3 regions of the uncultured Paenibacillus sp. genome follow, and region 1 is predicted to be linked to each of the others. Evidence: riboswitches for the same ligand, from Rfam matches in the RefSeq annotation. Region 1 holds a riboswitch; each other region holds the start of a gene.

Evidence for each region. A riboswitch is a leader RNA that binds a small molecule or an ion and turns the genes downstream of it on or off. The one in region 1 is predicted to bind cobalamin.
Region 2: another riboswitch for cobalamin. It lies ahead of metE (5-methyltetrahydropteroyltriglutamate--homocysteine S-methyltransferase); the one in region 1 lies ahead of RWM61_RS17320 (ABC transporter substrate-binding protein).
Region 3: another riboswitch for cobalamin. It lies ahead of RWM61_RS13565 (radical SAM protein); the one in region 1 lies ahead of RWM61_RS17320 (ABC transporter substrate-binding protein).

Annotation. Positions count from the first base shown of each region.
Region 1 is NZ_CAUPYC010000072.1:1,322-8,037, reverse strand. Features, by position in the region: gene cobU (bifunctional adenosylcobinamide kinase/adenosylcobinamide-phosphate guanylyltransferase) at 1-291, opposite strand, end outside; gene cobT (nicotinate-nucleotide--dimethylbenzimidazole phosphoribosyltransferase) at 306-1,367, opposite strand; gene RWM61_RS17330 (heme ABC transporter ATP-binding protein) at 1,768-2,595, opposite strand; gene RWM61_RS17325 (iron ABC transporter permease) at 2,600-3,634, opposite strand; gene RWM61_RS17320 (ABC transporter substrate-binding protein) at 3,641-4,729, opposite strand; cobalamin riboswitch at 4,926-5,140, opposite strand; gene RWM61_RS17315 (MarR family winged helix-turn-helix transcriptional regulator) at 5,414-5,860, opposite strand; gene RWM61_RS17310 (hypothetical protein) at 6,001-6,354, opposite strand; gene RWM61_RS17305 (hypothetical protein) at 6,338-6,610, opposite strand.
Region 2 is NZ_CAUPYC010000018.1:1,494-8,209, forward strand. Features, by position in the region: gene metE (5-methyltetrahydropteroyltriglutamate--homocysteine S-methyltransferase) at 1-1,749, opposite strand, end outside; cobalamin riboswitch at 1,889-2,095, opposite strand; gene RWM61_RS08295 (ThuA domain-containing protein) at 2,353-2,979, shown strand; gene RWM61_RS08300 (GMC family oxidoreductase) at 3,083-4,693, shown strand; gene RWM61_RS08305 (spore germination protein) at 4,788-6,308, shown strand; gene RWM61_RS08310 (Ger(x)C family spore germination protein) at 6,358-6,716, shown strand, end outside.
Region 3 is NZ_CAUPYC010000042.1:26,794-33,509, reverse strand. Features, by position in the region: gene thiH (2-iminoacetate synthase ThiH) at 1-701, opposite strand, end outside; gene RWM61_RS13570 (thiazole synthase) at 698-1,483, opposite strand; TPP riboswitch at 1,539-1,652, opposite strand; cobalamin riboswitch at 1,807-2,010, shown strand; gene RWM61_RS13565 (radical SAM protein) at 2,063-2,806, shown strand; gene nrdD (anaerobic ribonucleoside-triphosphate reductase) at 2,837-4,783, shown strand; gene RWM61_RS13555 (copper-translocating P-type ATPase) at 4,909-6,716, opposite strand, start outside.

The sequences.
Region 1 (6,716 bases):
CAAGGTCAGGCAATCGACGAGCACGACAGGGGGCTCCCCGGACCGGGCGCCGCCGTATGCCGAGGACAATCGTCCAAGCAGCTCCGCGAGAGCGAACGGTTCTTCCACCGTCTCCCACTCGAAACCCGAGGAGGCCCGGTCCAGCCGGTGCCGTTCCGCCCGTTCGGCCATTTCGCGGTCGAACGGCTCCGACGTCGCCACATAGAGGCCGCGTGCGCCGATCCGCGCCGAGTATGCTTCGGCGAACCCGCTTTTGCCGCTGCGGGCGCCGCCGGTAACCAGTACCGCCATACCGTCCATTCCTCCTATTCCTTCGATACGCCCGCGCTTTCAAAGGTGGCCATCTCATGCATGACCCGCAGCGCCGCTTCGACAAAATGAAACCCGAGAACGGCGCCCGTCCCTTCGCCAAGCCTCATGTCCAAATGAATCGCCGGCCGCAGGCCTACCGCTTCCAGCAGCGCGCCGTGCGCGCGCTCGTGCGACAGATGCGAGGCGATCATATAGTCGACGGCTCCCGGACACAGCCGTGCCGCGACGAGCGCGGCCGCCGTCGATATGAAGCCGTCCACAAGAACCGGACGGCGAAGCGCGGCGGCGCCGAGCATGAGCCCGGCCAACCCGCCGATTTCGAGGCCGCCGACCTTGGCCAGCGCGTCGATCGGATCGGACGGATCGGGAAGGTTAACGTCAATCGCCCTGCGGACCGCTGCTGTTTTACTCCGCAGCCGCTCGTCGTCGACGCCCGTGCCGCGGCCGACGGAGTCCTCGACGGCCGCTGCGCTGAAAACCGCGCAGAGCGCCGCGCTCGGCGTCGTGTTGCCGATTCCCATATCGCCGGTCGCGAGCAGATCGTAACCCTCGTGCTTAATCAGCATCGAGGCGATTTCGACGCCGGCGAGAACGGACCGCACAGCGTCCTCGCGATCCATTGCCGGTCCGCGGCACATATTGGCGGTTCCTTTCCGAACCTTATAGTCCAGCAGGCGGGGGTGGGCAAGCTCCGCATTCACGCCGAGATCGGCGCAATAAACGTCCGCCCCCGCCTGCCGGGCCAGCACATTGACGGCCGCGCCGCCGGCGAGAAAATTCATCACCATCTGCGGCGTAACCTCCGCCGGGTAGGCGCTGACGCCTTCGGCGGTCACGCCGTGATCGCCCGCCATGACCACCACCGCCTTCCTCCCGGCCACGGGCATCGCCTCGCCCTTGATCCCGGCGATCCGGACGGCGATCTCCTCCAGTCTGCCGAGACTGCCCGGCGGCTTCGTCAGGCTGTCCAGCCTTGCGGCGGCTTCCGCCATCGCGGCTTCGTCCAGCGGTCCGATTCGTTCGCACACTTGACGCAGCTTCAATTCAAGCTCCATGACACGGTCTCCTTTCACGATGATGGGATCATTTTATAGAAAAGGGCCATACGCCGCCCGCAACTTGTCGCGACAGGCTGACATATGTGTCTGTTGCAGCTTGTCGAGGCAACGGATCCAGGCTTCTTATGACAGTCATTTAAACTTGATTGGATTTCATCCAATCAAACGGCTTGTTTTAGCGGTAGATGCCGGCTTATGTTGGAAAGTATCCAGTGAAATCGGCCGCTTTCCACTCACAGCCCCCTGGAGGCTTAATTTTGCTGGATGAAATCCAGTGAAACGATAAGAAGAGATCCGTAACTTGGTTTTCATTGGATGAATTCCAACGGAGCGCGTCAATATTAGCACTAACGGACTAACGTAGAAACGATGCTTTCTGCCTTGAAAATTAAAATTTTCATTCATCAGCGGTGCCGCGCAGCGGCATGAATGTCTGATCGGATTTGCGCGCAGCCCGCGGTCTCAGCAGCACCTGGGGAGCGCCATTGTCCGGATGCCGCAGAACGATCGGATCCGTCCCGTACACCCGGCTGATCGTCTCCTCCGTAAGCACCTCGGCCGGCGTGCCGTCCGCTGCAAGCTTGCCGCCGGCCAATACGAGCAGCCGGTCGCAGTATTGCGCCGCCAAATTCAGGTCGTGAAACACCGCGACGGCCGTCAGCCTTTTTTGCTTCTGCCAATCCCGTACCGCGTCGAGCAGCTGAACCTGATGGCCGATGTCCAGATAAGTGGTCGGCTCGTCCAGCAATATCAGCTCCGGCTCCTGCACCATCACCTTTGCCAGCGCGACGCGCTGCCGTTCGCCGCCGCTCAGCTGGCTCAGCCGCCGTTCAGCCAGCTTCGTCAGCCCAAGCGTCCGCATCGCGCTTTCGATCAGCTCGCCGGCATCCTTCTCCTCGTGGCCGAGCCAATTCTGATGCGGATAACGTCCCATGCCGACGACCTCGCGCACGGTGAAAGCCGTCGCCGGCAGTCCCTCCTGCTGCAGCACGGCCACCCAGCGCGCCAAATCCTTGCCTTTGTATGCCTTCACTGGTTCTCCCCGCAGATTGACCGAGCCTCCGCCGGCCGGCTCCACGCCGGAAAGCAGCGACAGCAGCGTCGACTTGCCGGCGCCGTTCGGGCCGATAATGCCGTACATGCCGCCTTCCGCAAGCGTGAAGCTTACCCCGTCCAACACACGGCTGCCGCCGATTTGTTTGACCGCATTCCGTACGTCGATCATGTTTTCAGCCCTCCTTCAGGCCGGCTTTGCGGCGCTTCAGCAAATACGCGAAAAACGGCGCGCCGATCAGCGCGGTCAGCACGCCGAGCGGAATTTCCTTCGGGCTCAGCGCCGTTCGGGCGAGCGTGTCCGCCCACAGCACATAGATGCCGCCGACAATCGCGGACAACGGCACGACCAGCCGATAATCAGGTCCAACAATGAGACGGATCAGATGCGGCACGACAAGGCCGACGAAGCCGATGACGCCCGATACCGACACGGCCGCCGCCGTCAGCAGCGTCGAGATCGTCAGCACGGTCAGCTTGGTGCGTTCGACATTGACGCCGAGATGGGCGGCCTGGCGTTCGCCGAGGACGAACAGATTCATCGGCTGCGCGAATGCCGATATCGCAGGCAAACCGAGCGCTGCGAACGGAAGCACAAGCGCGACATGCTCCCAGTTCCGCTTGGACAGGCTGCCCATCGTCCAATAAAGGATTTCGTTGACGACGGTGTTCGACATCGAAATCATGAAAGAGACGAATGCGCCGAGAAAAGCCTGCACGATGACGCCGGCCAGGATCAGCGTTTCGATTCGCATTTGCCCTTGCTGCCGGGCAAGCCAGAACACCGCGAATATCGTCGCCATGCCGGTCCCGAAAGCGACGAAAGGCACCGTCCAGATGCCGACGGCGGACTGCACCCCGAACAGGATCAGGAAGGCCGCGCCGATCGAGCTTCCCGAAGCGACGCCGAGCGTATAAGGGTCGGCGAGCGGGTTGCGCAGCACACCCTGGAAGCCCGCGCCCGCAAGCCCGAGACACGCGCCGACGAGTACTCCGATCAGGATCCGGGACAGGCGAACCTGAATGACGACCGCTTCGTCAAGCGCCGTCCATTCCACGGCTTCTCCCCGATTCCACGGCAATTGATGAACGATAATGGCCCATACTTTAGCGATCGGATAGCCGGCCGAGCCGATCGAGATCGAAACGACGGCGGAAAGGACAAGGAGAAGCATCGCTGCTCCTCCGTATGTGACGATTTTCAGTTTCATATGCGGCTATTGAACGAGGTCGGGATGGATCGCTTTCGCCACGTCCCGAAGCCCGTCGGTCAGACGCGGGCCGACGCGCACGAGCGGATCGTTCGGAACCGCGAACACCTGCTTGTTTTTCACGGCGTCGATCTGATCCCAGCCAGGCCGGCTGTTGATCGCGTCGGGAATCGTCGTGTCGCCCTCGATCTCCGGATACAGGATGACCTGCGGGTTCGCCTTGAGGATGGCCTCCGGATCGATTTCATACCAGCTCGGCTGGCTGTTCGCCACGTTTTTGCCGCCGGCGAGGGTCACGATTTCGTCGAGAAATTCACCGCTGCCGACCGTCCAGCCCGGCGAGAATTCCAGGTATACGGTTTTCGGCTCGGCGCCTTTCACGGCGTCCACGACCGCCTGCTTGTCGGCGCGCATTTTGTCCGCCACCGCTTTCGCTTCGGCCTGCTTGTTCACGATGACGCCGACTTCCTCGATATGGGCGATCGTCTCGTCGATCGTTTTCGGCTGGGAGGCGAACACGACGATGCCCAACGCGCGAAGATCCTCGACCACCTGGCCGTTGATGCTCGCATTGGCGACGACCAGATCGGGGTTGAGGCCGGCAACCGATTCGACGTTCATTTTGAAGCCGCCGACCTTCGGCAGGTTCGCCGTCTCGGCCGGGTAGTTGCTGTTGTCGTCGACGCCCGCCACGGCGCCGCCGGCTCCGATCGCGAACAGAATCTCCGTCTCGCTCGGCGTAATCGATACGACCTTCGCCGGCTGTTCGGCGATCGTGACCTCCGTGCCGGTCGCATCGGTCAGCGTCAGAGGGTAAGTCGTCTGGGCGGCGGATTCGGCGCTGTCGGCCGTGTCGGCCGGCTCCTTTTCCGCCGTGTTCGCGGCTTGGCCGCCGTCGTTCGTTTCACCCGCATCGCCGTTCGCCGTTCCGTTCTCGGTTTGCCCGGCGCTGCCGTTCACCCCGCTGCCGTTCGCGGCATTGTCGCTGCCGGCGCCGCAAGCGGCAAGCACAGTAAGCGCCATCGCCAGCAAAGCGATCATAAGCAAGCGGATTGCCCGCGCAGTTGTAAATTTGCGTTCCAATCGGTCGTTCATCGTGTTCATCTTCTCCATTTCCGGTTATAAAGTAATCGTCGCATTCTTGCTGGAAAATAAAAAAAAGCATTCCCGATTCGTGTCGGAAATGCTATGGTCCCCCGGTCGCCGGTTCGCCGAGCTTGCTCCGATCCGGCGGTACACCGTGCGGATAGCGGCTGCGGGCCATATTCCAACACCTCCCTAAGTCCACGTAGGTAGCGTTCACGATGCGGGCAGGTCTCCTGACTCGAAGCTCACGCGCGCCGTCTTCCCGGTTGCCCAGTGACTTGAATGGCGCTCGCTTGCGGACGGCTTTGGTGCCTTCCGGACTTCTTACAGTGGCGGGTCCGTGCCGGATTTTCACCGGACTTCCCTATTATGCCTGTCGTCCCTTGCGGAACGTTCGGCACCCGTATCCAAACCTATTCGATTATTGCAAGAGTTACTATACCACTACCGGATAAAAGTTGTCTATATCGACAATATCCGTTGCTCTGCCAAATGCACAAGAAACGGTCCGGCTGTACGCCGAACCGCTCTTTGTGCCAATCGGATGCAAAAATGCCTTAACGTCCGCCCGTTCCGCCGCAGCAGCCATCAGCCATCATAACGATCGGTTGTGCCATTGGAATCACCTCCACTAAATAAGATATATATCCCTAAATACTTGCATAATGCAAGTATAGGATAACAAAAGCACGCTTACATGAACGGGCTGCAGCATACGCTGGATTTCGCCATGCTGTCATTCAGCAGCTTAAGCGAGCGAATGACCGTCTCACGCTCGAACTCGTTCATGCGCGAAAAGACCTCGTTCAAGTAACGTTTCATTTCTTCGTCGATTGCCGTGGCCGCAAACTTGCCTTCCGTCGTAAGGCTCAGCAAATAGACGCGGCGATCCGCGGAGGAAGCGGTTTTGACGACAAGCTTCATCTTGATTAAAGACTGGATCTGCCGGCTGAACGTCGTCACATCCATCCCCAGCGCATTCGCCACCTGCTGCATCGACGGCTCGTGCCGGCGATCGATCTCGTACAGGATATGACTCTGGACGAGCGAAATATCGCAGCCGGCGACTACGCAGCAATTTTTATTCAGAAAACCGAACCGTCTCGCCATCGTCTGGATCGTGCTGCGCAATTCTTCCATCCCGTTCACCTCATGCTGAGTATAACGCTAATGGTTGTAAAATGCAAGTATTAGTTGAATTTTTTCTCGGCCCTCTTACCGCTGAGAAGACGAACTTCGCCCCTCGCGTCTTAAAGGTTGCCAGCCTATAAAAAAGTGTTCTACTCTGTCACGCGTTTTCGCTTCGTTCTTGAAGGTAAAATATTAATTACATCCACATCGCGATCTTGTTCGTGAACGGCATAATATATCAAATAGTTCAACAGTATATGCCTGCTTTTCCCGCAGGTAATTCGCCGAAGCCCTTTAAAGCTGCCCTTTTCGACTACATGCCCGACATACGGATTAAATGTTAGCATATGCTCAATATGGTCGATTATCTCGATTTCTTTGTCATACCACCATTGCAACGGTTCAAGTCCTTGTTCCGAAAAAAAAGCGGCGATTCGATCCAAGCACATATCAAACTCACCCTTAAAAACAATCCGGAAAGGTCGCTTATCTTCTTCTGGCACGGCGCTTCTCCTTCAGTTCGCTGGCCGTATACCCTTTCATGTCGGGATTATCCAAATATCTTTGCAGAGAAGCTTCAAGTTCAGGATACATCTCAATTTCTTGGGCCAAGTCCAACTCGGAATCATCTTCCTCGTTTGATATGAAATTCTCCACTCCCACGGAAACCAATTTGCCCTTCACAACGAAAAGTCCCAATTTCTTGCCTTCAAGCGCTTGGAGAATTTCCTCTTTCGTTTGATCGCTTAACGGGTTCATGCCGATCACCTCAAATTCATTATAACAAAAGCAATGAATGTTCACTAAAATTGATTTTCAAATGTCACCCGAAAAAATTCGGCTCAATAGCGGAAACGGGTCCGTT
Region 2 (6,716 bases), on a different contig from region 1:
AAGCGCGATTTGATTGGCCACCTCTTCCCGGCTGCGATCATCGCGTACGAACGACCAATTTAGAATGGTTACCGGGCCCGTAAGCATACCTTTAACAGGCAACTCGGTCAAGGATTGCGCGTAGGCGGTTTCCTCTACGGTCATGGCTCCTGTGAATGCGACGTCTCCGTAAATAACCGGCGGTTTGACGCAGCGGGAGCCATACGATTGTACCCAACCATTCTGGGTAAACAAGAATCCGGCCAATTTTTCACCGAAAAACTCAACCATATCCGTCCGTTCGAACTCCCCGTGAACGAGCACATCCAATCCGATTTCTTCTTGAACCTTGATGCATTGTTCAATTTGCTGCCGTACGAACATGCCATATCTGGCGTCATCCCATTCTCCCCGCCGCCATTTCAGACGTGCCTGGCGAACCTCGGCTGTTTGCGGGAAGCTGCCGATCGTCGTGGTCGGCAAGAGCGGAAGGTTCCATTTGAGGCGCTGGACCTCGAAGCGGGATTGAAATGGAAGGTTCCGCTTGTCCCGAAGTGAATCGATACCGGCCATCTGAGCGGCGACATCCGGGCGATTCCGTTCCGGAAGCTTGCGGAACAAGGAAAGCGCAGTGCGGCTTGCTTCGAGATCGCCGGTCATATTATCCGATACTGCGGATTTGAGAAGAGTCAATTCATCCAACTTCTCGTTGGCATAAGCAAGCGCGTCTCTTATCGTCTTGTTCATCTTCAATTCCCGCTGCAACGAAACCGGTACGTGGAGCAGGCTGCAGGAAGGCTGCAGAATGAGCCGGTGACCGGGTACATGTTCCAGAATCTCATGGATGAGGGCTAATTTGGCATCCAGATCGGAACGCCATATATTGCGTCCGTCGATAATGCCCGCACCGAGCGATTTGTTGTCGGGCCAACCATACTGTTTCAGAGATTTCAAGTTGGCTCCGCTGTCATGCACGAAATCAAGACCGATGCCGTCAACCGGTAAATTTACAAGACGCTCATAGTTGTCGACCGCCTCGAAATAGGTCTGCAGCATGATGTTCAATTGCGGAACCCGATCCCTTATTGTATTGTAAATCAATTCCACTCTTTCAAACTCTTCCGCTTTCGTATCCGTAACGAGTGCGGGCTCATCAATCTGAACCCAGGCGACGCCCTCCTGTTCCAGTTGTTTCAGCAGTTCCACATAAACAGGAAGGAACCGTTCAATTTGATCGGCAAGATGATGGGATGGGAAACCCTTGGACAGCTTTAAAAAAGTATAAAGACCGACGATGACCGGCCTTCCTTCAATTCCGGCTCTGGACTTGGCAAAGCGGTAAGCGGCAAGCGGTTTGTTCTCCGTCAGGCAAGGAACCGCCTCTCCGATCTCCGGAACAATGTAATGGTAATTCGTATTGAACCATTTCGTCATTTCACATGCTGCCGCATTCTCGTTCCCGCGTGCCATGGCAAAGTAAGTGCTTATCGGAACAGCTCCTCCGGTGTGGCCGAACCGTGCAGGCACGACACCCAGCATGACCGCCATGTCCAGCATGTGATCGTAATAAGTAAAGTCGTTGACCGGAATAGAGTCCAGTCCCTTCGCTTTCTGAACTTCGAGATGCGCGAGCTGAATCCGTTCCATCTCGGCATAGAAAGCCTCTTCGCCGCACTTTCCCGACCAGAACGCTTCCAGCGTTTTTTTCCACTCCCGATCTTCCCCGATTCTTGGATATCCAAGATTTGCAACTGTGACTTTTCCTTGCATTTTTTCTTTTCCTCCCGCTTGGATAAATGGCTTACAGACAAATAAAAAAAGCGTCTCTCCCCGAATATGACAAAGGGAAAGACGCCGCCGTTATAGAACGTTGGTTGCCGTCTAACACCTCCCTATCTCCCGTAGGTAAAGCAGTGCCGTTGAAACAGGCAGGTCTCCTGGCTATTGGCGTCATCATCCACAGCAGCCTTCCCGGTTGCGTTTGCAACCAGTGGCCTATTTGCTGCGACTCTTCCATATACAGTGGCGGGACCGCGTCGGTTTTGCACCGAACTTCCCTTTTAAGCCGATCCGGGCATCTTGTTGTCGGATAGGCACCTGTTTCCGATATTCAGTTTTATGATGGGTTCATGAAGTTCATCGTAACCGATACAAAACCGTTTGGCAAGCATGTTGTGACAGCCATGTTGTGCAGTGTCCGTCATCGTATGAGGTCTTCGGCCATAAGCATACGGCGGGACTGCCGCATATACTGTCTCTGAATCTGTTTTCAGTTCAAACAGGAAAGGAACAGCAGGGATGGATCGTACAGTGCGTGTTCGGATTCATACACATACGCGTTCTAACGGCTTTCGGCAAAGGACCAAAAAGGCTTTGATCGTTTCAGGCGGGTATGCGCCGCACCAGCCGAAGGAAATTGCCGAAATTTTGGCCGATTTATTGAGGCAGGATAATTTTGATGTGGAAATATCCGAGACATGGGACGTTTTTAATGACAAGGCAAAAGTGATGCAAATGGATTTGATTGTTCCTAATTGGACGGAAGGCACCGTTACTCCGCAGCAATTGGACAATTTGCTCGAGACGATCAGCAACGGAACCGGACTGGCGGGGCTGCACGGCGGCATGGGATATACGTTTCCCTGTGAATCCAGATACCAGTTGATGGTGGGCGGAAACTTTGCGGCGCATCCCGGATACCGCTTCAAAGTGCTTATCAAGGACAAAGAAAACCCCATTACCCGCGGGATTTCGGATTTCGAAGTCGCCACCGAACATTACTACATGCTGATCGATCCGGCAATCGAGGTTCTGGCGACTTCTTATTATGAGACCTATCCGCCCGAAGTGTGGAGACCCGTGTTCATGCCCGTCGTGTGGACCAAAAAATACGGCAAGGGACGCGTGTTTTACAACGCGCTCGGTCATTCGGCCGACATTGTGATGATACCCGAAGTGCTGACCATGATGAGACGCGGAATGGCTTGGGCGGCCAGATAAGCTCGAGTCCGCGATGTCATCATTCACCTGCTTCTTTCATATAAATCATACGATGATTTGTAGAAAAGGAGCCCTCTTAAGGCGCTGCGGAAGGAAGGGGATTATGAGGATTTATATCGCGAGTGACGGCGAGGCGTTAAGGAACATTGCACGCCGCCGGAATGTTTCGCTGGAAGCGCTTATTTCCCTCAACCCGCATGTGGGTAGCCCTGACGCAAACCTTTCGGGTCAACCGGTTAGGCTGCCGCCCTATTCGATATCGATGGGAAACCGGGAGCCCGCGGCATCCTCTCCCCGCCGAACGGATTTCCGGAACGAATGGATACCGCTCACTTCGCCGGAGCGAATGGCGCAAACGGAGTACGATGTGCTCATTGTCGGATCGGGAGCGGGGGGCGGCGCCGTTCTGTGGAGATTAGCCCGACAATGGGGCGCAAACGGAAAAAAAATCGGCGTCGTGGAAGCGGGCGATTTGCTGCTGCCGACCCATTTTTATAATATTCCCACATACTCTCTTCCGCGCTTCAGGCAATATTTCGATAAAGTTGCAAGACCGGTTGAGCAAACTTATTTCAGAGAGCTGATCGCATTCGGCGGCAGGACGCTCGCTTGGCAATTAGTGGCGCCGCGGATGCCCGTTTCCGAAACGGCAGGGTGGCCCGTTCCGGCAAAAGAACTGCAGCATTATTACGCGATCGCCGAACGGGCCATGGGCGTCACTCCCTTTTATCAGGAAGGATCCTATTACACGAGCGTCCTGCTTGAACGGCTTCTCGAACGGGGCTTTCCGGATGCTGTCCCGATGCCGATCGCCGTTGACCTCGAGCCGACCCGATACGGACAGCTTCACTCCAATGCCGCTTTCAGCTCGATCGCCTGGTTTGCCGAAGCGCTGAACCGGCGGCCTTACGACTTGGCCGTCAATGCCCGGGCCGTGGAGATCCTTACCGGGCAAAAGAGAGTAACCGGCGTGAGGGTCATGACGCCGGACAAGAAGTCGTATGTCATGAAGGCCAAGACCGTCGTCCTCTCCGCCAGCACGTTCGAGAATCCTCGTCTGCTGCTTGCTTCCGGGATTCCGGGACGGGCGATCGGCCATTATCTGACCACCCATTCGCTTCAGGGGTTGACCGGATATTTTGACCGTGAACAATTTCCGGAGGTGCTGGGGGCGCTCGGCATATTAATTCCCGGCAGGGAAGACCGTCCCTACCAAGTCATGATCGGGGGACCCCCGGAAGAATACAATGCGTACCAGCAGTATCTCGTCAAGCCGCTGCAGGAACGGTTGCGAGTCGTAGCCGGCGCCTTCGGCGTAGTCGAATCGCGATTTGAGAACCGGGTCGAATTGGATCCGCTGGAGCGGGATGAATACGGGGTGCCGGTTATCCGCGTCCATTTTTCCTATAGCGAGAAGGATCAGGCGGTCATTCGCGACATGCAGGAAGGGGTCAGACGGCTTTTTTCCGCCATGCAGGCCACTGCCGTCGAAGAGGAACCGGGGCCTTTGACAGAGGCGATTCATGACGCAGGAACCTGCCGAATGGGATATGACCCCGATACATCGGTAACCGACCTTCACGGCCAGGTACACGGCATATCCGGTCTTTATGCGGCGGATAACAGCGTGATCCCGACGAGCGGAACGGCCAATCCCACACTGACCGCCGTGGCATTGGCGCTTCGGACTGCGGATTATATCAGCCGGCTTTGAAATAGATATGCCCATACAGGGAAATGTATAGTTCATCACAGGAAGAATCATACTAACACAAATTGGTACAGCAAACGGAAACTGGGTGACGTGGATGACCACCAATACTGCCGGCGGAACATCACAGGCGAATAAGGAACAACTTCCGATCTCCGAGAAGCTGTCGGACAATCTGCGTCAGCTGGAAAAGATATTCGCGGTCAGCTCGGATATTGTGTTCAAGCATTGGAATTACGGTCCCGAACTGCAGCACACGGCTTGTTCCGTTTATTACGATTCGCTCGTACAGGAAGACAAGATCAATTTTATGAAGACATCCCTGCAGGATCTCGTCACGCATGAGGTCGGTCCCGGGACGACGATCAAGCCCGAGCAATTCATCTCTTTTTTTGAGCACGACGGGGTTGCGCAGAAAAAACCGACGGTTCTCAACGATTTCAATCTCGTCGTGGAACATATTTCTAACGGACGCATCGTCATCCTGCTTAACCAATGGAACAAAGCGTTAAGCTACAAAGCGCAGTCCGTCGAGACGAGGCAGGTTACCGAACCGGCCAACGAGTCGGTTGTGCAGGGCCCGCGGGAGAGCACCGTCGAAAACCTGCAAAAAAATCTCGGGCTTCTTCGACTGCGCCTGAAGAGCCCTAAATTCAAGATCGAAACGATCATGGCAGGCGGAGAAACCCAAACGAATGTCGCTTACGGATACGTCGAAGGGGCGGTAGACCCCGCATTGCTGAAAGAATTCAAAAAAAGAGTGGAGCAAATCAAACAGCTCGAAATATTGGAGACTTCCTTTATCGAACAAATCATTGAGGATTCCACCTACTCCCCTTTTCCCCAGCATCGGTACACGGAACGGCCGGATGTGGCGGTATCCGCCATGCTGGATGGAAAGATTGCCGTCATGGTGCAGGGCACGAGCAGTATTTTATTGTGCCCGGGTCTCTTTGCGGAATTTTTCCAATCCAGCGAAGATTACTATCAGCGAACGGTATACTCGACCTTCGTCCGTTGGCTTCGAATAATCGCCTTTCTCATGGCCCTGACGCTGCCCAGCGTCTATATTGCGTTATCGACATTCCATCCCGAGCTGGTTCCTACGGTTCTGCTGCTTGCGGTCATTGACGCGCGGGAAGGCATACCGCTGCCCGCCTTTTTTGAAGCGCTGCTGATGGAATTTTTCTTTGAACTGCTGCGGGAAGCCGGGGTCCGGCTGCCCAAGCCGGTCGGCTCCGCGGTCAGCATCGTGGGGGCGCTTGTCATCGGAGAAGCGGCTATCAACGCCGGCATCGCTTCTCCGATCATGGTCATTATCGTGGCGGCGACAGGGATCGCCTCCTTCGCGATTCCCCAATACAATATCGCCATCGCCCTGCGGATATTGAGATTTCCGCTGATGATTTGCGCGGCCTTGCTGGGAGGCTTCGGGATGATGATTTGTTTCCTGCTGATACTGCTCCATGTTTGCAAGCTTCGCTCGCTCGGACAACCTTATCTGGCGCCTTTCGCGCCGTTCCGGCTCGTCGAGCTGCGCGACGTCCTGCTGCGGGTTCCGCTCAAAGTGCTGCTTCGCGCTCCGCGCGATCGGCATATGCATAAGACGGTCAAGTAGCCAGATGCAAATATGCGCATGGAAAGAATGAGGGAAAATGAAAAATTGCATGCTTCTTTTGTATCTGTCGGCACTGGTCTTGATCGTTCCCGGATGCTGGAGCAAATACGAGCTGACGGAGCGGGGATTCGTGATGGGTGTCGCGCTCGACCAGGGGGAGAACGGGAAAATCGCTTTAACGACGCAAATCTACCGCCCGACTCCCGCGAAAGGCGGTTCGGGACCGTCGACCGAAGCCTCCAACATTAATATCAAGACGACCGGCGCTTCCGTCATGGAAGCGGTTCGCGACATTCCGATCCAGCTGGGAAGGAAAGCCCAGTGGAGCCATATGCGCGTCATCGTTGTTGGGGAGAAGCTGGCCAGGAAAGCCGATATCGGCAAGCTGCTCGACTTCTTTTACCGGGA
Region 3 (6,716 bases), on a different contig from region 1:
ACCTCCTTCCTCCAGTCTTCCAGCCCGAGAAGAGGACCGATCGTCACAGTCCTCATTCCGGCTTGACAGGCCCTTTCCGGCGCATCCAACCGGTACAAGTAATTTCGCTTCGGGCCCTTCCGGTGTAACTCGCGATATGTATCCTCTTTGTACGTTTCCTGATAAAGAGTCAGGCCGTCCACGCCATTGTCGATAAGATCGGCGTACTGCGATTTGTCCATCGGTTGAACTTCCAATGAAACAGAAGCGAAATGCTTCGATAAGATAAGGATGCAGGCCTTCAAGTAATCATGATTCGATTGCTGCGGGGATTCGCCCGTCAACAGCAAAAGATGTTTGATTCCTGCAGCCGCGATCGCGGCGCCTTCTCTTTCAACCTCACGCATCGCGAGTTTTTTTCTCGAAAAAACATGTTCGACGCTGAAGCTGCAGTATGCGCAGGAATTGACGCAGTAGTCCGACACGTATAAAGGAGCGAACAGCAAAATCGTACGGCCGAAATGTTGAACCGTCAGCCGGTGCGCTTTTTGAGCCATCGCTTCCAGGCACGAACCGGCAGCGGGCGACAGCAGCATCAGGAAATCCTGTTCATTCAGTCGGTCTTTCCGTAAAATGCGGAGCACATCCTGCCCGGAAGCTTCCCGGAAAGCTTCAGAATATTCCATTTCTTTCGATTTGCAATAGATTTCATAAAAGCTCAATTCGCCTCCCCCTCTCCCCCCAAAAATCCCGTTAACGGGGAAGAAGCCTCCGCCGTCTGCTTGACCGGTCCCAAACCGGATCGATAAGCAAGCCGTCCGGCATGAACGGCGCTTGCGAACGCCTCGGCCATGGACGCGGGATCCCCCGAGGTCGCGATCGCCGTATTGATCAATACCGCCGCCGCTCCCATTTCCATCGCTTCCGCCGCTTCGGAAGGTTTGCCGATCCCCGCATCGACAATGACGGGCACGTCGAGTTCTTCAATCAAGATGCGGATCATTTCTTTCGTCTGCAGTCCCCGGTTCGAGCCGATCGGCGCTCCGAGAGGCATCACCGCCGCGGCGCCGGCGTCCCGCATCCGTTTGGCGGCAATGAGATCCGGATTCATATAAGGAAAAACGACAAACCCCTCCTTCGCCAATATCGATGTCGCTTGAATCGTTTCTTCATTGTCCGGAAGCAGGTAGGTTTGATCGGGAATAACCTCGATTTTGATCCAATTCCCCATCCCGCCCTCTCTCGAGAGAAGGGCGATTCGTACGGCTTCCTGCGCATTCCGGGCGCCGGATGTATTGGGAAGCAGTTTCATGCCGTCCGGTATGTGCGTCAAACCATCTTCAAAGGACGAATTGAAATCGATTCGCCTTACCGCTACCGTAATAACCTGCGCGCCGGAACGTCCGATTACATCGGAAATCACGGAATCGTTCCCGAATTTGCCCGTGCCCACAAACAAACGGCTGGACAGCGTTGCGCCGCCAATACTAAAAGCATCACCCATCATCTTTTCTCCTCCAATAACAAAAATAGCGCATAGGAATCTATGCGCCCTGCGATCGGCAGAAGATCATGATTCCTACGCTGGCATTACCCAGACCAGGTTCTGCGGTCGAAGGCGAATGCAGCCTTCCTCTCAGCCGGATCAACTTCCAGCTCCCGCTCGTGCATCTCAAGTTTACTGTTCTTTCAAGATTTTTCCCGGCAATCATACCACAGATCAAAGAATAAACCTTATGATGTTTATCACAATCCGGATAAAAAATTATCGAATGACAACCATCACTTTACTTTTTCAATATATTGTATTAGCATTCATTCCAACAACTAAATATAGTGGTTTATGGTATCGGATCATTTTCATGCAAGTGACCGATTGAAAAGGGAAGTTCGGTGAAAATCCGACGCGGTCCCTCCACTGTTACGGCGAGCGACGCCGCACGCAATCCACTGTTTCACCTTGAAACGGGAAGGAAGCGGCGTTCGCATGGACCCGAAGCCAGGAGACCTGCCATAAACGACGACACTGCTTAACCTAAGGAAGATAGGGAGGTGTTATTCGTGTATGTAACCGATTGGTTCTATGTATACGGGCATTTCTGACCTCATTTTGGGGATGGTGGTTGGAAATGCCTTTTTTCGCGGAAAGGAGAATCGGATGCTGGCTTTTTATCCCCGTTTCATTCGTACGTTCGATGATTTGCCCGGTCACGTATCGCTGCTCATTCACGCTTGGAACGGCTGCAACATGCGCTGTTACGGTTGTCATAATCATGACGAATTGATAGCCAAAAAACCGGACGGCCATTTAACCGCCGAACAAGTTATCGAGCGCTTGGGCGAATGCAACGATATGTTCGATGCCGTGTTATTCAGCGGCGGGGAATTCATGATGAACGAGGCTTCGGAAATTAGTCATTTTCTCAATCGGGTGCGAAAGATCTTCAAAGGGAAAATCATTGTTTTTACCAACGGCACGTTCCCGCGTAAATTGCAGCGAATGCTTGCCGACAATTTGGTTGACGGCGTTCATATCGATATGAAGCTGCCGTATCACTGTCTCGATCCCGAGGATGACCGAGAGCTATTCGAAGCGATTATCGGAACCGTCCCTACGAAACGTTGTTGCCGGGACATCCTTGAGTCGGTGGAAACCGTCATTCGGCACAATAGCCGGTTAAGCCAAGTGAGAACGGTGCGATATCCGCTGCTCAGCGATGAATACTTTGAACGAATTCAAGAGTATGTGAACGGATTAAAAACCAAATACGACAGTGTTGTGCCCTATTTCTTGAATCCCTTCCACCCGCCGCAAGTCACCCGATAAAATCATTCACCATCGAACGGAGGAAACACCATGTTTCGTCATTCCAAGGAAATCATCGATACGTTTACATCACCGTCGGAAACCAAACAGGCCGATTATTTGAAAAGGGAAAACAGCAATTTCGTTTATTCATTGCCGTTGTTGCGGCATAACCTGACCAACTTTGCGGAAGAAGAATATTTGCTGCAGCACATTTTACCGGCCAAACTGACCGAATTGTATCGGGACGGCGTAATCTATATTCATGATAAACAATTAAGCCCATATTGCTTGAGCGTCGCTTGCAAAGACATCGCTGCTGCCGGAATCCCCACGCTGGCCAAAAATATGATGTCCTCGAAACCGACTCGAAAGCTTGAAACGCTGCTCCGGCATTTCAGCAACATCGTCGTGCTGATGTCCCAGCAAGTATCCGGTGCCGTCATGTTGTCGCAAATGACGACGATTTCCGCTTCCTACCTGTATTACGAGGAAACGGTCAAAGGACGCCGCTTCACGGAGGACGAACTGAAGCAGCTGTTCCAAAGCCTGATCTGGGAAATGAATATGCCATTGCGCGGCGGATCCCAATCGGCATTCACCAACATTACGCTGGAGTTCGGCAAGCCTTCCGACGAAATCAAGGACGATTTCGTCGTGATCGGCGGTACGCCTCTCGACATTCGTTACCGCGACATTCCATCCGAATACTTCGATCGGATCAACCAGGCCGTAATCGAAGTCATGAAGCAGGGAACCGGTACCGGCATCCCGTTCACTTTTCCGCTGTTAACCGTACCGATTGATGACGCATTCGATTATGAAAACCGGCTGTTCCTCGAAATGCTGGACGGCATGTACCGCTGGGGCGGAGTATATTTCGAGAATTTCCGAACCGAGCCGTTCAAGAATGAACGCTATCGCCGTCTCAATCCGTACATCAAACCACGTGATCCGGAAGTAAGCCGCAGCTTGTGCTGCAGGCTGCAAATCGATTTAACCGTACTGTCGAGACTCGGCAGCGGCATTTTCGGCAGTTCGACCGGATCGACGGGCGCTGTGCAAGTGCTGAACTTGAACCTGAATCGGGGGCTGTTGGAATACGGTCACGATGAAACGCTGCTTTTCACGAAAATCGAAGAGTTTCTGAACGTCATGCAGGAAGGGCATATGGCCAAACGGAGATGGATCGAGCGAAACCGGCAGCTGTATCCGACTTTTTTCGCATTGAACCGCGACTTGTCCAACTATTTCAACGTATTTGCAGTTTCCGGCATGCATGAAGGGCTGGTCAATATCGGTTACCCCGATGGAATGAACAACAAGGAAGGGAAACAGCTGGCGCACCGGATCATGCAATTTATGACGGAAAAAATCAACGAATTTATCGTGAGAGACAAAGTAGCCTGCGGAATCGAGTATGCGCCCGGAGAAAATGCGGCTATCAAATTGGCGCGCCACGATGTGAAATGGGCACAACGCAACAATCGGGACATCTTCGTCCAGGGAACGGGGGAAAATGTGTATTTGACATCGGGCTGCATGCTTCCGTTCAGTGAAGACGACTTTTTGCGGCAAATCGAAAACAGCGCCGAATTTCAAGCTTACGCGACGTCCGGAAGCATTTTGCACCATTTCCTTGAAAGCAGGCTTCAGCCAAAACGATTGGCCGATTATTTAAAGAAAATATTCGATAAACCGATCCAATACATCACTTTGACGCCAACGCTCACGAGTTGTCTGGACTGCAGCTCACAAATCGTCGCGGAAGATGGGAAAAACATTTCCGCTTGCCCCGTCTGCGGCAGTGATGACATCGCTACTTTCAGCCGGGTGATCGGCTACGTCAAGATGATCGCCCGAAAAAGATTGCAAGTGGACAATGAAGGGTATTACACAGGGGATTTCAATTTTTGGAGCAACGCGCGGCGTTTCGACTGGAACACGAGAAAACGTCTGAAAGAGGAGGCCATCGGCAGCCTCCCTATCAAAACATAACAACCTGATGGATAACCGGGTTCTCTCCAGCATGAAAACCGATGGAAAGAACCCGCTTTGCTGTTTGCCAATTTTACAACCTTATTCTTGCAGTTCCTTCGCCTCACCGGCGGGGCGGCAAATCTTCATGCTTTCAACAGCTTGGCATTAATCGCGACGACAATCGTGCTGAGCGACATCAGAACAGCTCCCAAAGCGGGGTTTAAAAGAATGCCCGCGCCATAAAATACGCCGGCTGCCAATGGGATGGCAACGATATTATACCCGGTTGCCCACCATAAGTTTTGAATCATTTTGCTGTATGTTTTCTTGGACAATTCCAGAATGGAAGCCACGTCCTCCGGATCGCTTCGCACCAGGATCACATCCGCCGTCTCAATGGCCACATCCGTTCCGGCTCCCACTGCAATCCCCAGGTCGGCTTTAGCCAACGCCGGAGCGTCGTTTACCCCGTCTCCGGTCATGGCCACGCGATAGCCGCCGCCTTGGATTTCAGCAATTTTGTTCGCTTTTTCATGAGGGAGGACTTCGGCATAGATCTCATCCAGATTGAGCTTGCCCCCAACCCATTCCGCTACCTGCTTGTTGTCGCCGGTCAGCATCATGGAGTGGATGCCCAGGGTTTTCAATTTGTCCACTGCGTTTTTGGCACTTTCCCTGACTTGGTCCGCCAAAGCGATCATTCCGGCAAATCGACCGTCGATTATTGCGAAAACAACGGTTTTTCCTTGTGAAGAAAGCCTGCTGTAGTCTTCAATCCGATAGGGAATGTTCTCCTGCTCCATATAACCGGGACTCACGACTTTAACGTCCTTGCCATTGACTATGCCTTTAAGGCCTTTGCCCGTCATCGCTTCGAACGATTCCGGCCGGGACAGCGTAATGTCGCGCTTCTTCACTTCCTCTACCACACCTTTGGAAATCGGATGCTCGGATTGGGCTTCCAGCGAACCGACAAGGGAGAGGATCTCCGTTTCCTCGAAGCCGGCAGACGGAACAATGTCGGTAATCCCGAATTTCCCTTGTGTCAAAGTACCGGTTTTATCGAACACGACCGCGTTCAACTTTCGAGCTTCCTCAAATGCGGTGCGGTTGCGAATCAACAGCCCTTTTTGGGCCGCTATTGATGTGGATGTGGATACGACAAGAGGAACGGCCAGGCCCAGTGCATGCGGACAAGCGATAATCATGACGGTGACCATCCGCTGCATGGCGAAATCAAAACTGTAACCCATGGATAACCACGTGAGGAGAGTGAGCAAACCGGCACCCAGCGCTATGTAAAATAACCATCTCGCAGCACGGTCCGATAAATTCTGTGTTTTGGATTTGGATTCTTGGGCTTCTCTGACCAAGGCAATGACCTGAGACAAATATCCTTCCTCCCCGGCATTCTGCACTGTGACAGTTAAAGCGCCTTCACCGTTGACGGCGCCTCCGATCACACGGTCGCCCGGATTCTTGACGACCGGAACGGATTCGCCCGTAAGCATCGATTCATCCAGAGAGGATTGACCGTTCACAATGATTCCATCGACGGGAATGCGTTCACCGGGTTTAATTAAAATGGTTTGCTGCGGCTTCAGCTCTGAGACGGCGACTTCCTTCGTCATTCCGCTTGCTGTAATGAGATGCGCTTCCGACGGAATTAACTGCACCAGCTTTTCAAGCGCGTCGGACGCCCCCAAAATGGACTTCATCTCCAGCCAATGACCCAAAAGCATGATGTCGATCAGGGTAGCCAATTCCCAGAAAAAATCGACAGTCGTCACGCCAAAGAGAATGAACGAGCTGTAACCGTACGCGACGACGATAGCCAGCGCGATCAACGTCATCATGCCGGGCGCTTTTCCCGTTAATTCACGATAGGCGCCAATCAAGAATGGGGTACCGCCATAAAAGAAAACAAACGAAGAGAGGAGAAAGAGCAGCA